DNA from 3 places in the Vibrio sp. R10-SF1-ISO8 genome. Region 3 is predicted to be linked to each of the others. Evidence: predicted binding sites of a transcription regulator. Region 3 holds the regulator's gene; each other region holds the start of a gene.
The links. Region 3 encodes CRP, which controls carbon source genes, mostly activating them, when cyclic AMP is high. Its sites were predicted from a motif close to TGTGANNNNNNTCACA; they were not measured.
Positions count from the first base shown of each region.

Region 1: cdd (cytidine deaminase) is a predicted target of CRP. The motif match lies at 1,988-2,003, and genes of this name have one in related genera.
Region 2: AC6R00_RS15460 (NupC/NupG family nucleoside CNT transporter) is a predicted target of CRP. The motif match lies at 1,515-1,530, and genes of this name have one in related genera.

Region 1 covers NZ_JCBDHL010000005.1:90,978-94,246, reverse strand. Annotated here, with positions in the region: gene AC6R00_RS01640 (cyclic di-GMP phosphodiesterase) at 1-897, shown strand, start outside; gene cdd (cytidine deaminase) at 944-1,831, opposite strand; gene AC6R00_RS01630 (CidB/LrgB family autolysis modulator) at 2,075-2,752, opposite strand; gene AC6R00_RS01625 (CidA/LrgA family protein) at 2,752-3,117, opposite strand; gene sbcB (exodeoxyribonuclease I) at 3,263-3,269, opposite strand, start outside.
Region 2 covers NZ_JCBDHL010000019.1:160,568-163,836, forward strand. Annotated here, with positions in the region: gene AC6R00_RS15450 (hypothetical protein) at 1-552, opposite strand, end outside; gene AC6R00_RS15455 (exoribonuclease R) at 675-1,121, opposite strand; gene AC6R00_RS15460 (NupC/NupG family nucleoside CNT transporter) at 1,659-2,867, shown strand; gene pepT (peptidase T) at 3,050-3,269, shown strand, end outside.
Region 3 covers NZ_JCBDHL010000016.1:189,917-193,185, reverse strand. Annotated here, with positions in the region: gene AC6R00_RS12810 (phosphoribulokinase) at 1-730, shown strand, start outside; gene crp (cAMP-activated global transcriptional regulator CRP) at 973-1,605, shown strand; gene AC6R00_RS12800 (DUF1338 domain-containing protein) at 1,966-2,757, opposite strand; gene astD (succinylglutamate-semialdehyde dehydrogenase) at 2,941-3,269, opposite strand, start outside.

The DNA.
Region 1 (3,269 bases), on a different contig from region 3:
AAAATCATCAAAGAAGCAAAAGGGCTGGCTAACAGGATTCTGACGCAAACTTTTGAAGGTAAGCCAATACATGTCTCCGAACTGGATGATCTCGCAGACGACATGATCGAATCCGTGTTGCTTGATTCAGATGCATTGCATTGTGTGTCTGCACTGCGCAATAAAGATGAGTACTTACTTGAACACTCAGTCAATGTTGCGACTTTACTCGTGACATTTGGTAAACATCTTGGCCTGCCGAAAGAGACGCTAAAACAAATGGCGATTGGTGGCATTATGCACGATGTTGGCAAAATTAAGGTTGATGATAAAGTTCTGCACAAACCTGCTCGGTTAACACCCGAAGAGTTCGAGCATATGAAGCTTCATCAGGTTTACGCGAAAGAGATCATCACTACGGTTACAGGTTTGAGTGATGTTAGCCGCGACGTTTGTTTGATGCATCATGAAAAACTCGATGGGAACGGCTATCCAGCGGGGCTAAAAGGTGATGAAATCCCTCTACACGGTCGTATGAGCTGCATCGTTGATATCTATGACGCGTTGACTGCCGATCGCTGTTACAAACAAGGCATGAGCCCAGCAGAAGCGTTTAAAATACTCTTGAGCTTAACACCGAATCATTTAGACAAAGAGTTGGTGTACAAATTCATCAACTGTATTGGCGTTTTCCCTGTTGGGGCTTTGGTCGAGTTGAGTGATGGACGTGTAGGTATTATTTGGACTTCGAATTCCCACGAACCGCTAAAACCAGAAATCAAATGTTTCTATTCGCGTAAGTATCACCGTTTTGTCGATGTAAGTTTTGTCGATATGAAAACAACCAAACTAACGATTAAAAAGGCGATAGCCCCTAGTCAGTTAGAAGTCGACCCCAAACCGTTTTTCGATGTTTAACCCCGAATTGATACAAAAAAGGCGCTAATTTAGCGCCTTTCTCAGTTTAAAGTTCCAAGTAAGTGATTGGAATATCAGGGTTTAGTGCTTCTAGCGTCGCTTGTGTGTTAGCTAGATGGCTGATAGTACCGTCTTCTACTTCTACCAAGGCCGCAGAATCAATACTTTCGAGCTCCTTACGGTCTAACAGTAACTGGATCAACGCAACCTGAAGTGGCGGTAGGCTTGGGTTAAATGCAGCGTTTTCTGCATATGCGCCTTGATATACTTTGCCATCTTTGGTCTTAATCGCGACACCACTTAAGTTATGTGTGTAAGGGGCATGGCTACGATTTAAGGCAGCGACGGCCAGTTGTAATAGCTCATCTTGCTCTTGTGTCTGTTTTCCATGGTCAACAGAGGTCATCAATGCGGATTCGATGCCAAGATCTGAAGGGCCAAACGATTCTGGTAAGTAGTAATGAAGTGGCTGACCTTCACGTTTCGGCAGTTGGATCTTTAGCTCGTTAGCGGTTGAAAGCTCATTCATAAACTGACGACAGTGACCACAAGGGCTGTAGTTGATCGTGATGTCAGCAACGCCTTGTTCACCCTTCATCCACGCATGGCTGATGGCTGATTGCTCTGCGTGAACGGTTTGCCCTAGTTGAACGCCGTCAAACTCGACATTCGCGCCGAAGTAGAGTTTGCCAGATAGGCCGCGAACAATTGCACCCACATAAAACTTAGAAAGCGGAGCATAGGAATAAGCGGCTGCAAATGGAAGTAGCAATACTCGTAGTTCTGCGTCATCAAGACCTGAAATAGCGAGGAGTTGCTCAAATTGCTCTGAAGAAATCGTCGCGTCAAAATCGTCAGCAAGAAGAATAGGAGATAAGAAATCTGCTACGTTTTGTGGCACTTCAGATAGCGCCTGTTCAATGCGGCTTCTCATAGTGAGTCCTTTAATAAACATCGTTGATATCTTTGAGTTTAGAGCCAGATACTGGTGTGTAAACTCCGATATTGGTATTACATTTTATGTAAAGATGAGAATTATTCGGCGATCAAGATCACAAAATATATTGTAACGATATTGTCTGTTGCATTATTTGAGTGATGTCACACATGATAACGATTACAGGCGAGAAATTAGTGATGTGCGTCGAGCCGCTAGTTGCAGCTCGACATCAATTACTTACGCTGACAACCAGACTGCCAAGGTGAAGAAAGAAGGTGCTAGGATTGAGGTGATAACACCGCACACCACAAGTGCTAGAGAGCTAAAGGCCGCATCTTGACCGTCTTTCTCAGCGCAGGTTGCTGTCCCCAGCGCGTGGGAAACCGTCCCCATCGTGAGCCCTTTGGCAATAGGGTGAGTGATGTTCAGTAAGTTATAAATCGGATAAGCCATAATCGCACCGAACAGGCCAACGATTAAAACTAGTATGGCGGCGATGGCGGGCTCACCACCAAGGTGACTAGAAACCTCCATCGCAATCGGTGTGGTCACTGATTTACCCAACAAGCTTGCGATTAGAGAAATATCTGCCTTTAAGTAAACGGCAATCATGCTTGCGGTAAACATCGACATGATACTGCCCACACCGCACGCCAGCATAATGATACGCCAATTGGCTCGGATCTGTGGTAATTGCTCAAATAGAGGATAAGCCAGCGCGACTACTGCTGGTTGCAGTAGATAATTAATCCACTGATTGTCGGCATAGTAAGTTTCAAATGGCACTTTCAGGTAAGTCAGCAGTGGAATGAGAACGGCTAGGCTCACCAATAAAGGATTCATAAAAGGGCTTTTTACTTTTTGGCATAGCCAACGTGCGGCAAAGAAAACAACAATAGTGACAAGTAACCACATTATTTTTGTCCTCCTTTAAGCATGCGATCGAGCATTAACCCCAAAACGACCAGTACGATGAGAGTACCACCTACAGCACTTGCTAAAATCGGTAAGGCGTTAGCGATTAGCATATCGAAATGCTCCATCAAGCCAACACTGATAGGGACGAATAGCAGCACCATGTAGCGAATAAAGAGAGAGGCACCGGGTTTAACCCAGTCTGAAGGCACGAGTCCGCTCGCAAGCAAACCAAACAAAATCAGCATACCGATGATGCTGCCAGGAATAGAGATACCTAATAAGTGTTGAATATTAATGCCCGCGACAAGGCACAAAAATATCAGCCCCATAGATACGACGTATTGAAGCAAAGTTTTCGCCATAGTGTAGAGTCGTCCAACTGCAGAACCTCCAGATTGCTGAAGGCTCGAATTATTCAAATGCCTAACTTAGAGTTTTGATTAGTATTTAGAGAGTTAGGCCAGGTTGTAGGGTGCAGGACTTGGTTACTATTTTTAATTTTGACTACTAGGAT
Region 2 (3,269 bases), on a different contig from region 3:
GCTTTTCTTCTGATATAACTTTTGAGTAACGCGCAGTAACCAATCGTCACTAATGGGGTAGGTATATCGAAAACGTCCTTCGATACCTGGTTTCGCATTGACCTTAAGGTTAAAACTATAGCGTTCTTTACTCAGCCAATCGTACCTAAGACCAAGCGTATTCTCTGCATCTTCGCCAGTTTGAGGAAACAGGTCGAATAGGCCGTCTTCTTCGTCTGATTCGAAGACCACTTTTAAACGCTTGGTCACTTTCGGCAAATGAAACCGTGCTTTGAATCGAGTCTTAAACTTGTATCCTTCCCCCTCGACATACGAGAAGTCATTTCTCCAACGGACGGTGCTACCAGCTCGCGCGTCTTGATCGGAACGCTCATCAACGAAAAAACTGTCGAACCAGATCGCAGGCTCGCAAAGCTTGGTATTCACATAGTTAAAAGCTGAATCAAGGATTTGAGCGCTATCAGGCTGGCTATGGCAATCGGAGTAATCGATTTCACCATCGGCGTACGTTGCTGCAGATAAAAAGGTAGAGATGAGAACTAGGTAGCGCAATTGACTAATACATTCTGGGGCTTAGAGATAGAGTATGTCGAAAACATATTCAGAAGGTCAATACTTTATCGAGTCACGGCAATAAATTCATAGAGCCAACCTAATAACGGTTGGCGAATTCTTTATTTACCTTGAGCTATCTGTGCGTACTGGCGTAGCAGATCGGTCAGCGTCGTTACCCATTCAAGAGCATTTTGTGGTGACTGTTTGACAATGATTTCAACGTGATTGCAATGAGTCTCGAGAGGGATCGCTCGTTCAAGATGAAAAGAAACCGAGTAGAAATGCCACAATAACAAGCGCTGCATACGCTCAATATTTTGTTTCTTGCTTTCTGATTCTTCAAACAGAGCAGGGAGCTCGCTAAGCGCGATAGCACTCATGCGCAACATCGCGTCGAATTGCGCTTCTTGAAGCTTATCATCGTTTTCAGCTTCATCTAAATCAAAAGTAAAAAGCTCAGTCATAGATTCCTCTGGCACCAAACGGTGAACCATTCTTAGGCTGAGTTCTTCTAGCTCTTCTCGTGGCATCTGAGTTAAGCAATGATAAGTGTAATCACGTTGCATGCTGGTCTTTTGGCAAAATTAAATGGGTAGGTATTCTAACGATTTTAACAATAATTACTACTTGAAAGCCCAACATAAAAAAGCCCCGCAAAATCTGCGGGGCAATATTCGTTGTGTTTGCTAGTAGCCATTGACGTTGTTAGAGAATCTATTTTTGTTACCAAAAAGTACGTTAAGAATTCTTACTTAAAATTAGATGCTTTCCCTAGAACCGCAAACTTTATGATGAGTTTTGTAATGTATATTGCTCAATACTGTGATCTTAGTTCAATGTTTTATAGCAATAGAGTTCATATTGCCCAAACAGTACAAATGGGAGTTTGAAAAGATTCAATAGCTATTCATGCATAAGTTTGGTTACTGAGTGAACGGTTGAACGTTTGCGTGAAAATATGTGATGAATATCTCATATCTGGCGCTATAATTTCCGCCCGGTTGAGAGTAACAGCTCTACCAATACAAGCCGTCACAGGGAATGGTGAATGACCCCATGGACCGGACCAGCTGCCTATTCAATGCTTGTAGAGGTAATCTTTAATGAATGTTTTGTTTGGCTTAATCGGTGTAATCGCATTGTTATTGTGTGCGGTTTTACTATCTGAAAGTCGTAAATCAATTAACTGGAAAACAGTGTCTCGTGCGCTGTTACTTCAAGTCGGTTTTGCCGCCCTGGTGCTTTATTTCCCGTGGGGTCAAGCGGCCCTAACAAGTCTAAGTAGCGGTGTTTCTAGCTTGCTTGGTTTTGCCGATGAAGGGATTGGATTCCTGTTCGGTGACCTTGCTAATACAGGCTTTATTTTCGCGGTTCGCGTTCTTCCTATCATTATCTTCTTTAGTGCCCTTATCTCAGCACTCTATTACCTTGGTATCATGCAGAAAGTCATCGAGTTTATCGGTGGTGGTATTCAGAAGTTTCTAGGTACGAGTAAAGCTGAGTCTCTTGTTGCGACTGGCAACATATTTCTTTCTCAAGGCGAGTCTCCACTTCTTGTTCGTCCATTCCTTTCTCGTATGACTCGTTCTGAACTCTTTGCTGTAATGGCCGGTGGTATGGCTTCCGTAGCAGGTAGCGTACTTGGCGGATACGCAGGTTTAGGTGTAGAACTGAAATACCTGATTGCCGCAAGCTTCATGGCGGCTCCGGGTAGCTTGATGATGGCTAAGATCATTGTTCCTGAGCGTGAAACGCCAATCGATCAATCCGATATCGAGATGGACAAAGCTCAAGAGAGCAATGTTATCGATGCGCTTGCAAGTGGCGCGATGAACGGCATGAAGGTCGCTGTTGCAGTGGGTACTATGCTAATCGCGTTTGTTAGTGTGATCGCTATGGTAAACACTGGCCTTGAAAGTTTAGGCGAAGTTGCCGGTTTTACCGGAGTGACTCTTCAAGCGCTATTTGGCTACTTGTTTTCACCGCTTGCATGGTTAATTGGCGTACCGTCAAATGAAGTACTAATGGCGGGCTCATACATTGGTCAAAAGATTGTAATGAATGAGTTTGTTGCATTTATTGACTTCGTTGAGCACAAAGCAATGTTATCTGAACATACTCAGGTCATTGTCACCTTCGCCTTATGTGGCTTCGCTAATATAGGCTCAATCGCCATCCAGCTTGGTTCAATTGGTGTAATAGCGCCAGAGCGCCGTTCTGAGGTCGCTAACCTGGGTATTAAAGCGGTGCTAGCTGGCACGTTAGCTAACCTAATGAGCGCGTGTTTAGCTGGAATCTTTATCTTGCTATAAGCTTTATAAGAACGTTTATAAACCGAACAGGGAACTGTTCGGTTTTTTTATACCAAAATACTGAAACCTAAAATTACATCATGTATGGCACTGATTGCTTAAAACCTGATTTATAGCAAAAATTCGCTAATCAGAAGGCGTAGGATGTTCTAAGTTCAATCAGAATTATAAGAGATATTACTATGAATGAATTAGTTCAACGCTTTTTGCGCTATGTGGCTTTTAATACTCAATCAGACCCAGCAAATTCTGTTTGCCCGAGTAGTGAAGGCCAGCTTACGTTTGCCCAATTTTTGAAGACAGAACTGCAAGAACTCGGTTTATCCAATGTATCTTTGGACCACAACGGTTACTTGATGGCGAAACTTCCAAGTAACGTCGATTACGAGGTACCTGCAATCG
Region 3 (3,269 bases):
TACGCGCCCTGAGATGGATGTTGAAATCCGTAAGGCACGTGAGCAAGGTCGCCATATCAGTTACTTTGGCCCTCAGGCGAACGACTTCAATGGACTTGAAGAGTTCTTCCGCAAATACGGTCAAGAAGGCGTCGGTCAAATCCGCCGTTACCTGCATACGTTCGATGAAGCGGTTCCATACAACCAAATGCCAGGCACCTTTACGCCTTGGCAAGATCTGCCAGAAAACTCCGACGTCCTGTTTTATGAAGGTCTACATGGCGGTGTTGTCGATGGCGAGGTTAACGTATCACAGCATGTTGATTTTCTGATTGGCATGGTGCCTATCGTGAACCTTGAATGGATTCAGAAATTCGTTCGAGATACCCGTGATCGTGGTCACTCACGTGAAGCGGTGATGGACTCTATCGTCCGTTCAATGGATGACTACCTGAACTACATTACCCCGCAGTTTTCTCGTACTCATATTAACTTTCAACGTGTCCCTACCGTCGACACATCTAACCCGCTTAACGCCAAAGGCATTCCGAGTTTAGATGAGAGTTTTGTTGTTATCCGATTACGAGGCATTAAAAACGTAGATTACCCATATCTACTGGCAATGATTGATGGGGCATTTATGTCGCGTCATAACACGATTGTTGTCCCTGGCGGTAAGATGAGTTTTGCCATGGAGCTAATCGTTAAACCGATACTTCAACAGCTCATCGAAACGGGCAAAATTGGTTAATACCCACAGCTAGAACACGATTACTTTTCATACCGTGATCATGTGCACAGTTTTGCGTACTAAAACCCCAGTTGTACCCGATTAAAATCAAGAAATCGTTTTCGAAAAAGGATACTATTTCTTACCGAAACACAAGTTGGCTTGCAGCATTTGTAAAGTGCTCTTATCCTAGTAGGTCTTGATTAAGGCTTAGCTAAAATATGGAAAGCGGCAAGCGTACCCTGCAGAGGAAGTGAGATATTATGGTTCTAGGTAAACCTCAAACCGACCCAACATTAGAGTGGTTTCTTTCACATTGTCATATTCATAAGTACCCTTCAAAAAGCACGCTAATTCATGCGGGCGAGAAAGCTGAAACTTTGTACTACATCGTAAAAGGTTCAGTAGCGGTTCTTATTAAAGACGAAGAAGGTAAGGAAATGATCCTTTCTTACCTAAACCAAGGTGACTTTATCGGTGAACTTGGTCTATTCGAAGAAGACCAAGAGCGTACAGCATGGGTTCGTGCTAAATCTCCTTGTGAAGTTGCGGAAATCTCATTTAAGAAATTCCGTCAGCTTATCCAAGTGAACCCAGACATCCTAATGCGCTTATCTGCGCAAATGGCAAGCCGCCTACAAGTGACTAGCCAAAAAGTAGGTGACCTAGCATTCCTAGACGTAACTGGCCGTATTGCTCAAACGCTACTAAACCTAGCGAAGCAACCAGATGCGATGACTCACCCTGATGGCATGCAGATTAAGATCACTCGTCAAGAAATCGGTCAAATCGTTGGCTGTTCTCGTGAGACAGTAGGTCGTATCTTGAAGATGCTAGAAGAGCAGAACCTAATTTCTGCACACGGTAAAACTATCGTGGTTTACGGTACTCGTTAATTTCGATTAACCGCTAAAATTTTAAAAGCCACCAATGGAGACATTGGTGGCTTTTTTATCGAGAATCGAGAATCGAGAATCGAGAATCGAGAATCGAGAATCGAGAATCGAGAATCGAGAATCGAGAATCGAGAATCGAGAATCGAGAATCGAGAATCGAGAATCGAGAATCGAGAATCGAGAATCGAGAATCGAGAATCGAGAATCGAGAATCGAGAAAATTATGACTGATTAAGGACTCGTTCTGTCAACACCTTGTAGACATAAGGCTCTATCGCCTCACTACTAGCTCCCACCTCTCGAAGGACGAAGTCCGATCTCGACTCTCGCAGGGCGAAGCCCGAATCTCGCATCTACTCTCTACCCGTTCGTACTCTCGAAGATCTTGTCAGCAGAAGCTGCGACAAATCCTGGATAAAGTTCACCGTTGCTCATTGGGTAGCGCTTAGCAAACTCGTAGAAACCGCCAGGGATAATCTCTGTACCTTCAGTGAAGGTTACCGCGACTTTATCCGCCATCGTTGAAGATTGCTCTAGCAGCACATCAGGAGAGCCCTTCACTTCGCCACCAAACTCATTGATGGTAAAGCCGGAATCGCGTAGGTGGTCATTGACACCTTTTACTTCTTCAAACGCGTTGAGCTGATTGACGCTAACCGTAAAGTGGTTAGCGCCGTAACCATGCGCTGCTAACCAAGAAGCGTACTCACTTTCTTTCGCTAACGTCTGAAAGTCAGCAAAGCTGATGTCCCACAAACGACCGCCATACAAGAACTCATGACCTTTTAGCTTACTGGTGTCCAATTGCTCGACAAGCTTAGCGACAATAGCTTGTAGCTCGGCAGAACACTCTTCAACCTTCAATTCACTGATGAACACTTTTGGCTGTTTCGGGTCTGGGTGCTCATAATGTTTGGCAACAAGCTTCTTGCTTTCAAACACATAGTCACCGCATGGCTTGTAGCCTACGTCTAAGAATGGTTGTGCAAGGGTCGCAATGCCCAGGGGTTCTACATTGAAAGTGCGCAGAGCAATGTGGTCATTGATCAGCGCTTCGTCTTCTTGCAGAAGTTGGTGGACTTGTTCAGCAGAGGGACATAAGCGTTGAATATAGTCATTCCATAACTGTTGGAATAAAACATCTGGCGTCATAACGCCTCCTTGTAGGGGTGGTTTACGTAAATGGAGAATGAGTAGTTATCTGTTTAATTATAAAAAAGGCCATCCAACCAAATGTGTCCAGAAAGTTTGATCAGATAGCCTTCAGCCTGTGACGTTTCAAATGCCTCCCGGCTCGGGGAGGCGAGAAGGGAATTCCCTAAAATTTATGGTTTTTTATAGTTCAACACCTGGGCTTAGCGTTGCAGGAAGAAGTGTTTCTCCTCCTTCCATCGAAGCCATAGGGTAAGCACAGTAATCTGCTGCGTAGTAAGCACTTGGGCGTAAGTTGCCTGACGCGCCCGGACCACCAAATGGCGCATCACCGCTTGCACCAGTTAACTGGCGATTGCGGTTTACGATACCAGCACGAATATGGTCAACAAAGTATTCCCACTCACCGTCGTCAGTAGACACTAAACCTGCGGATAGACCAAAGCGAGTGTCGTTGGCTAACTCAACCGCTTTCTCTAGACCTTGGTAACGCACCACTTGTAGTAGTGGGC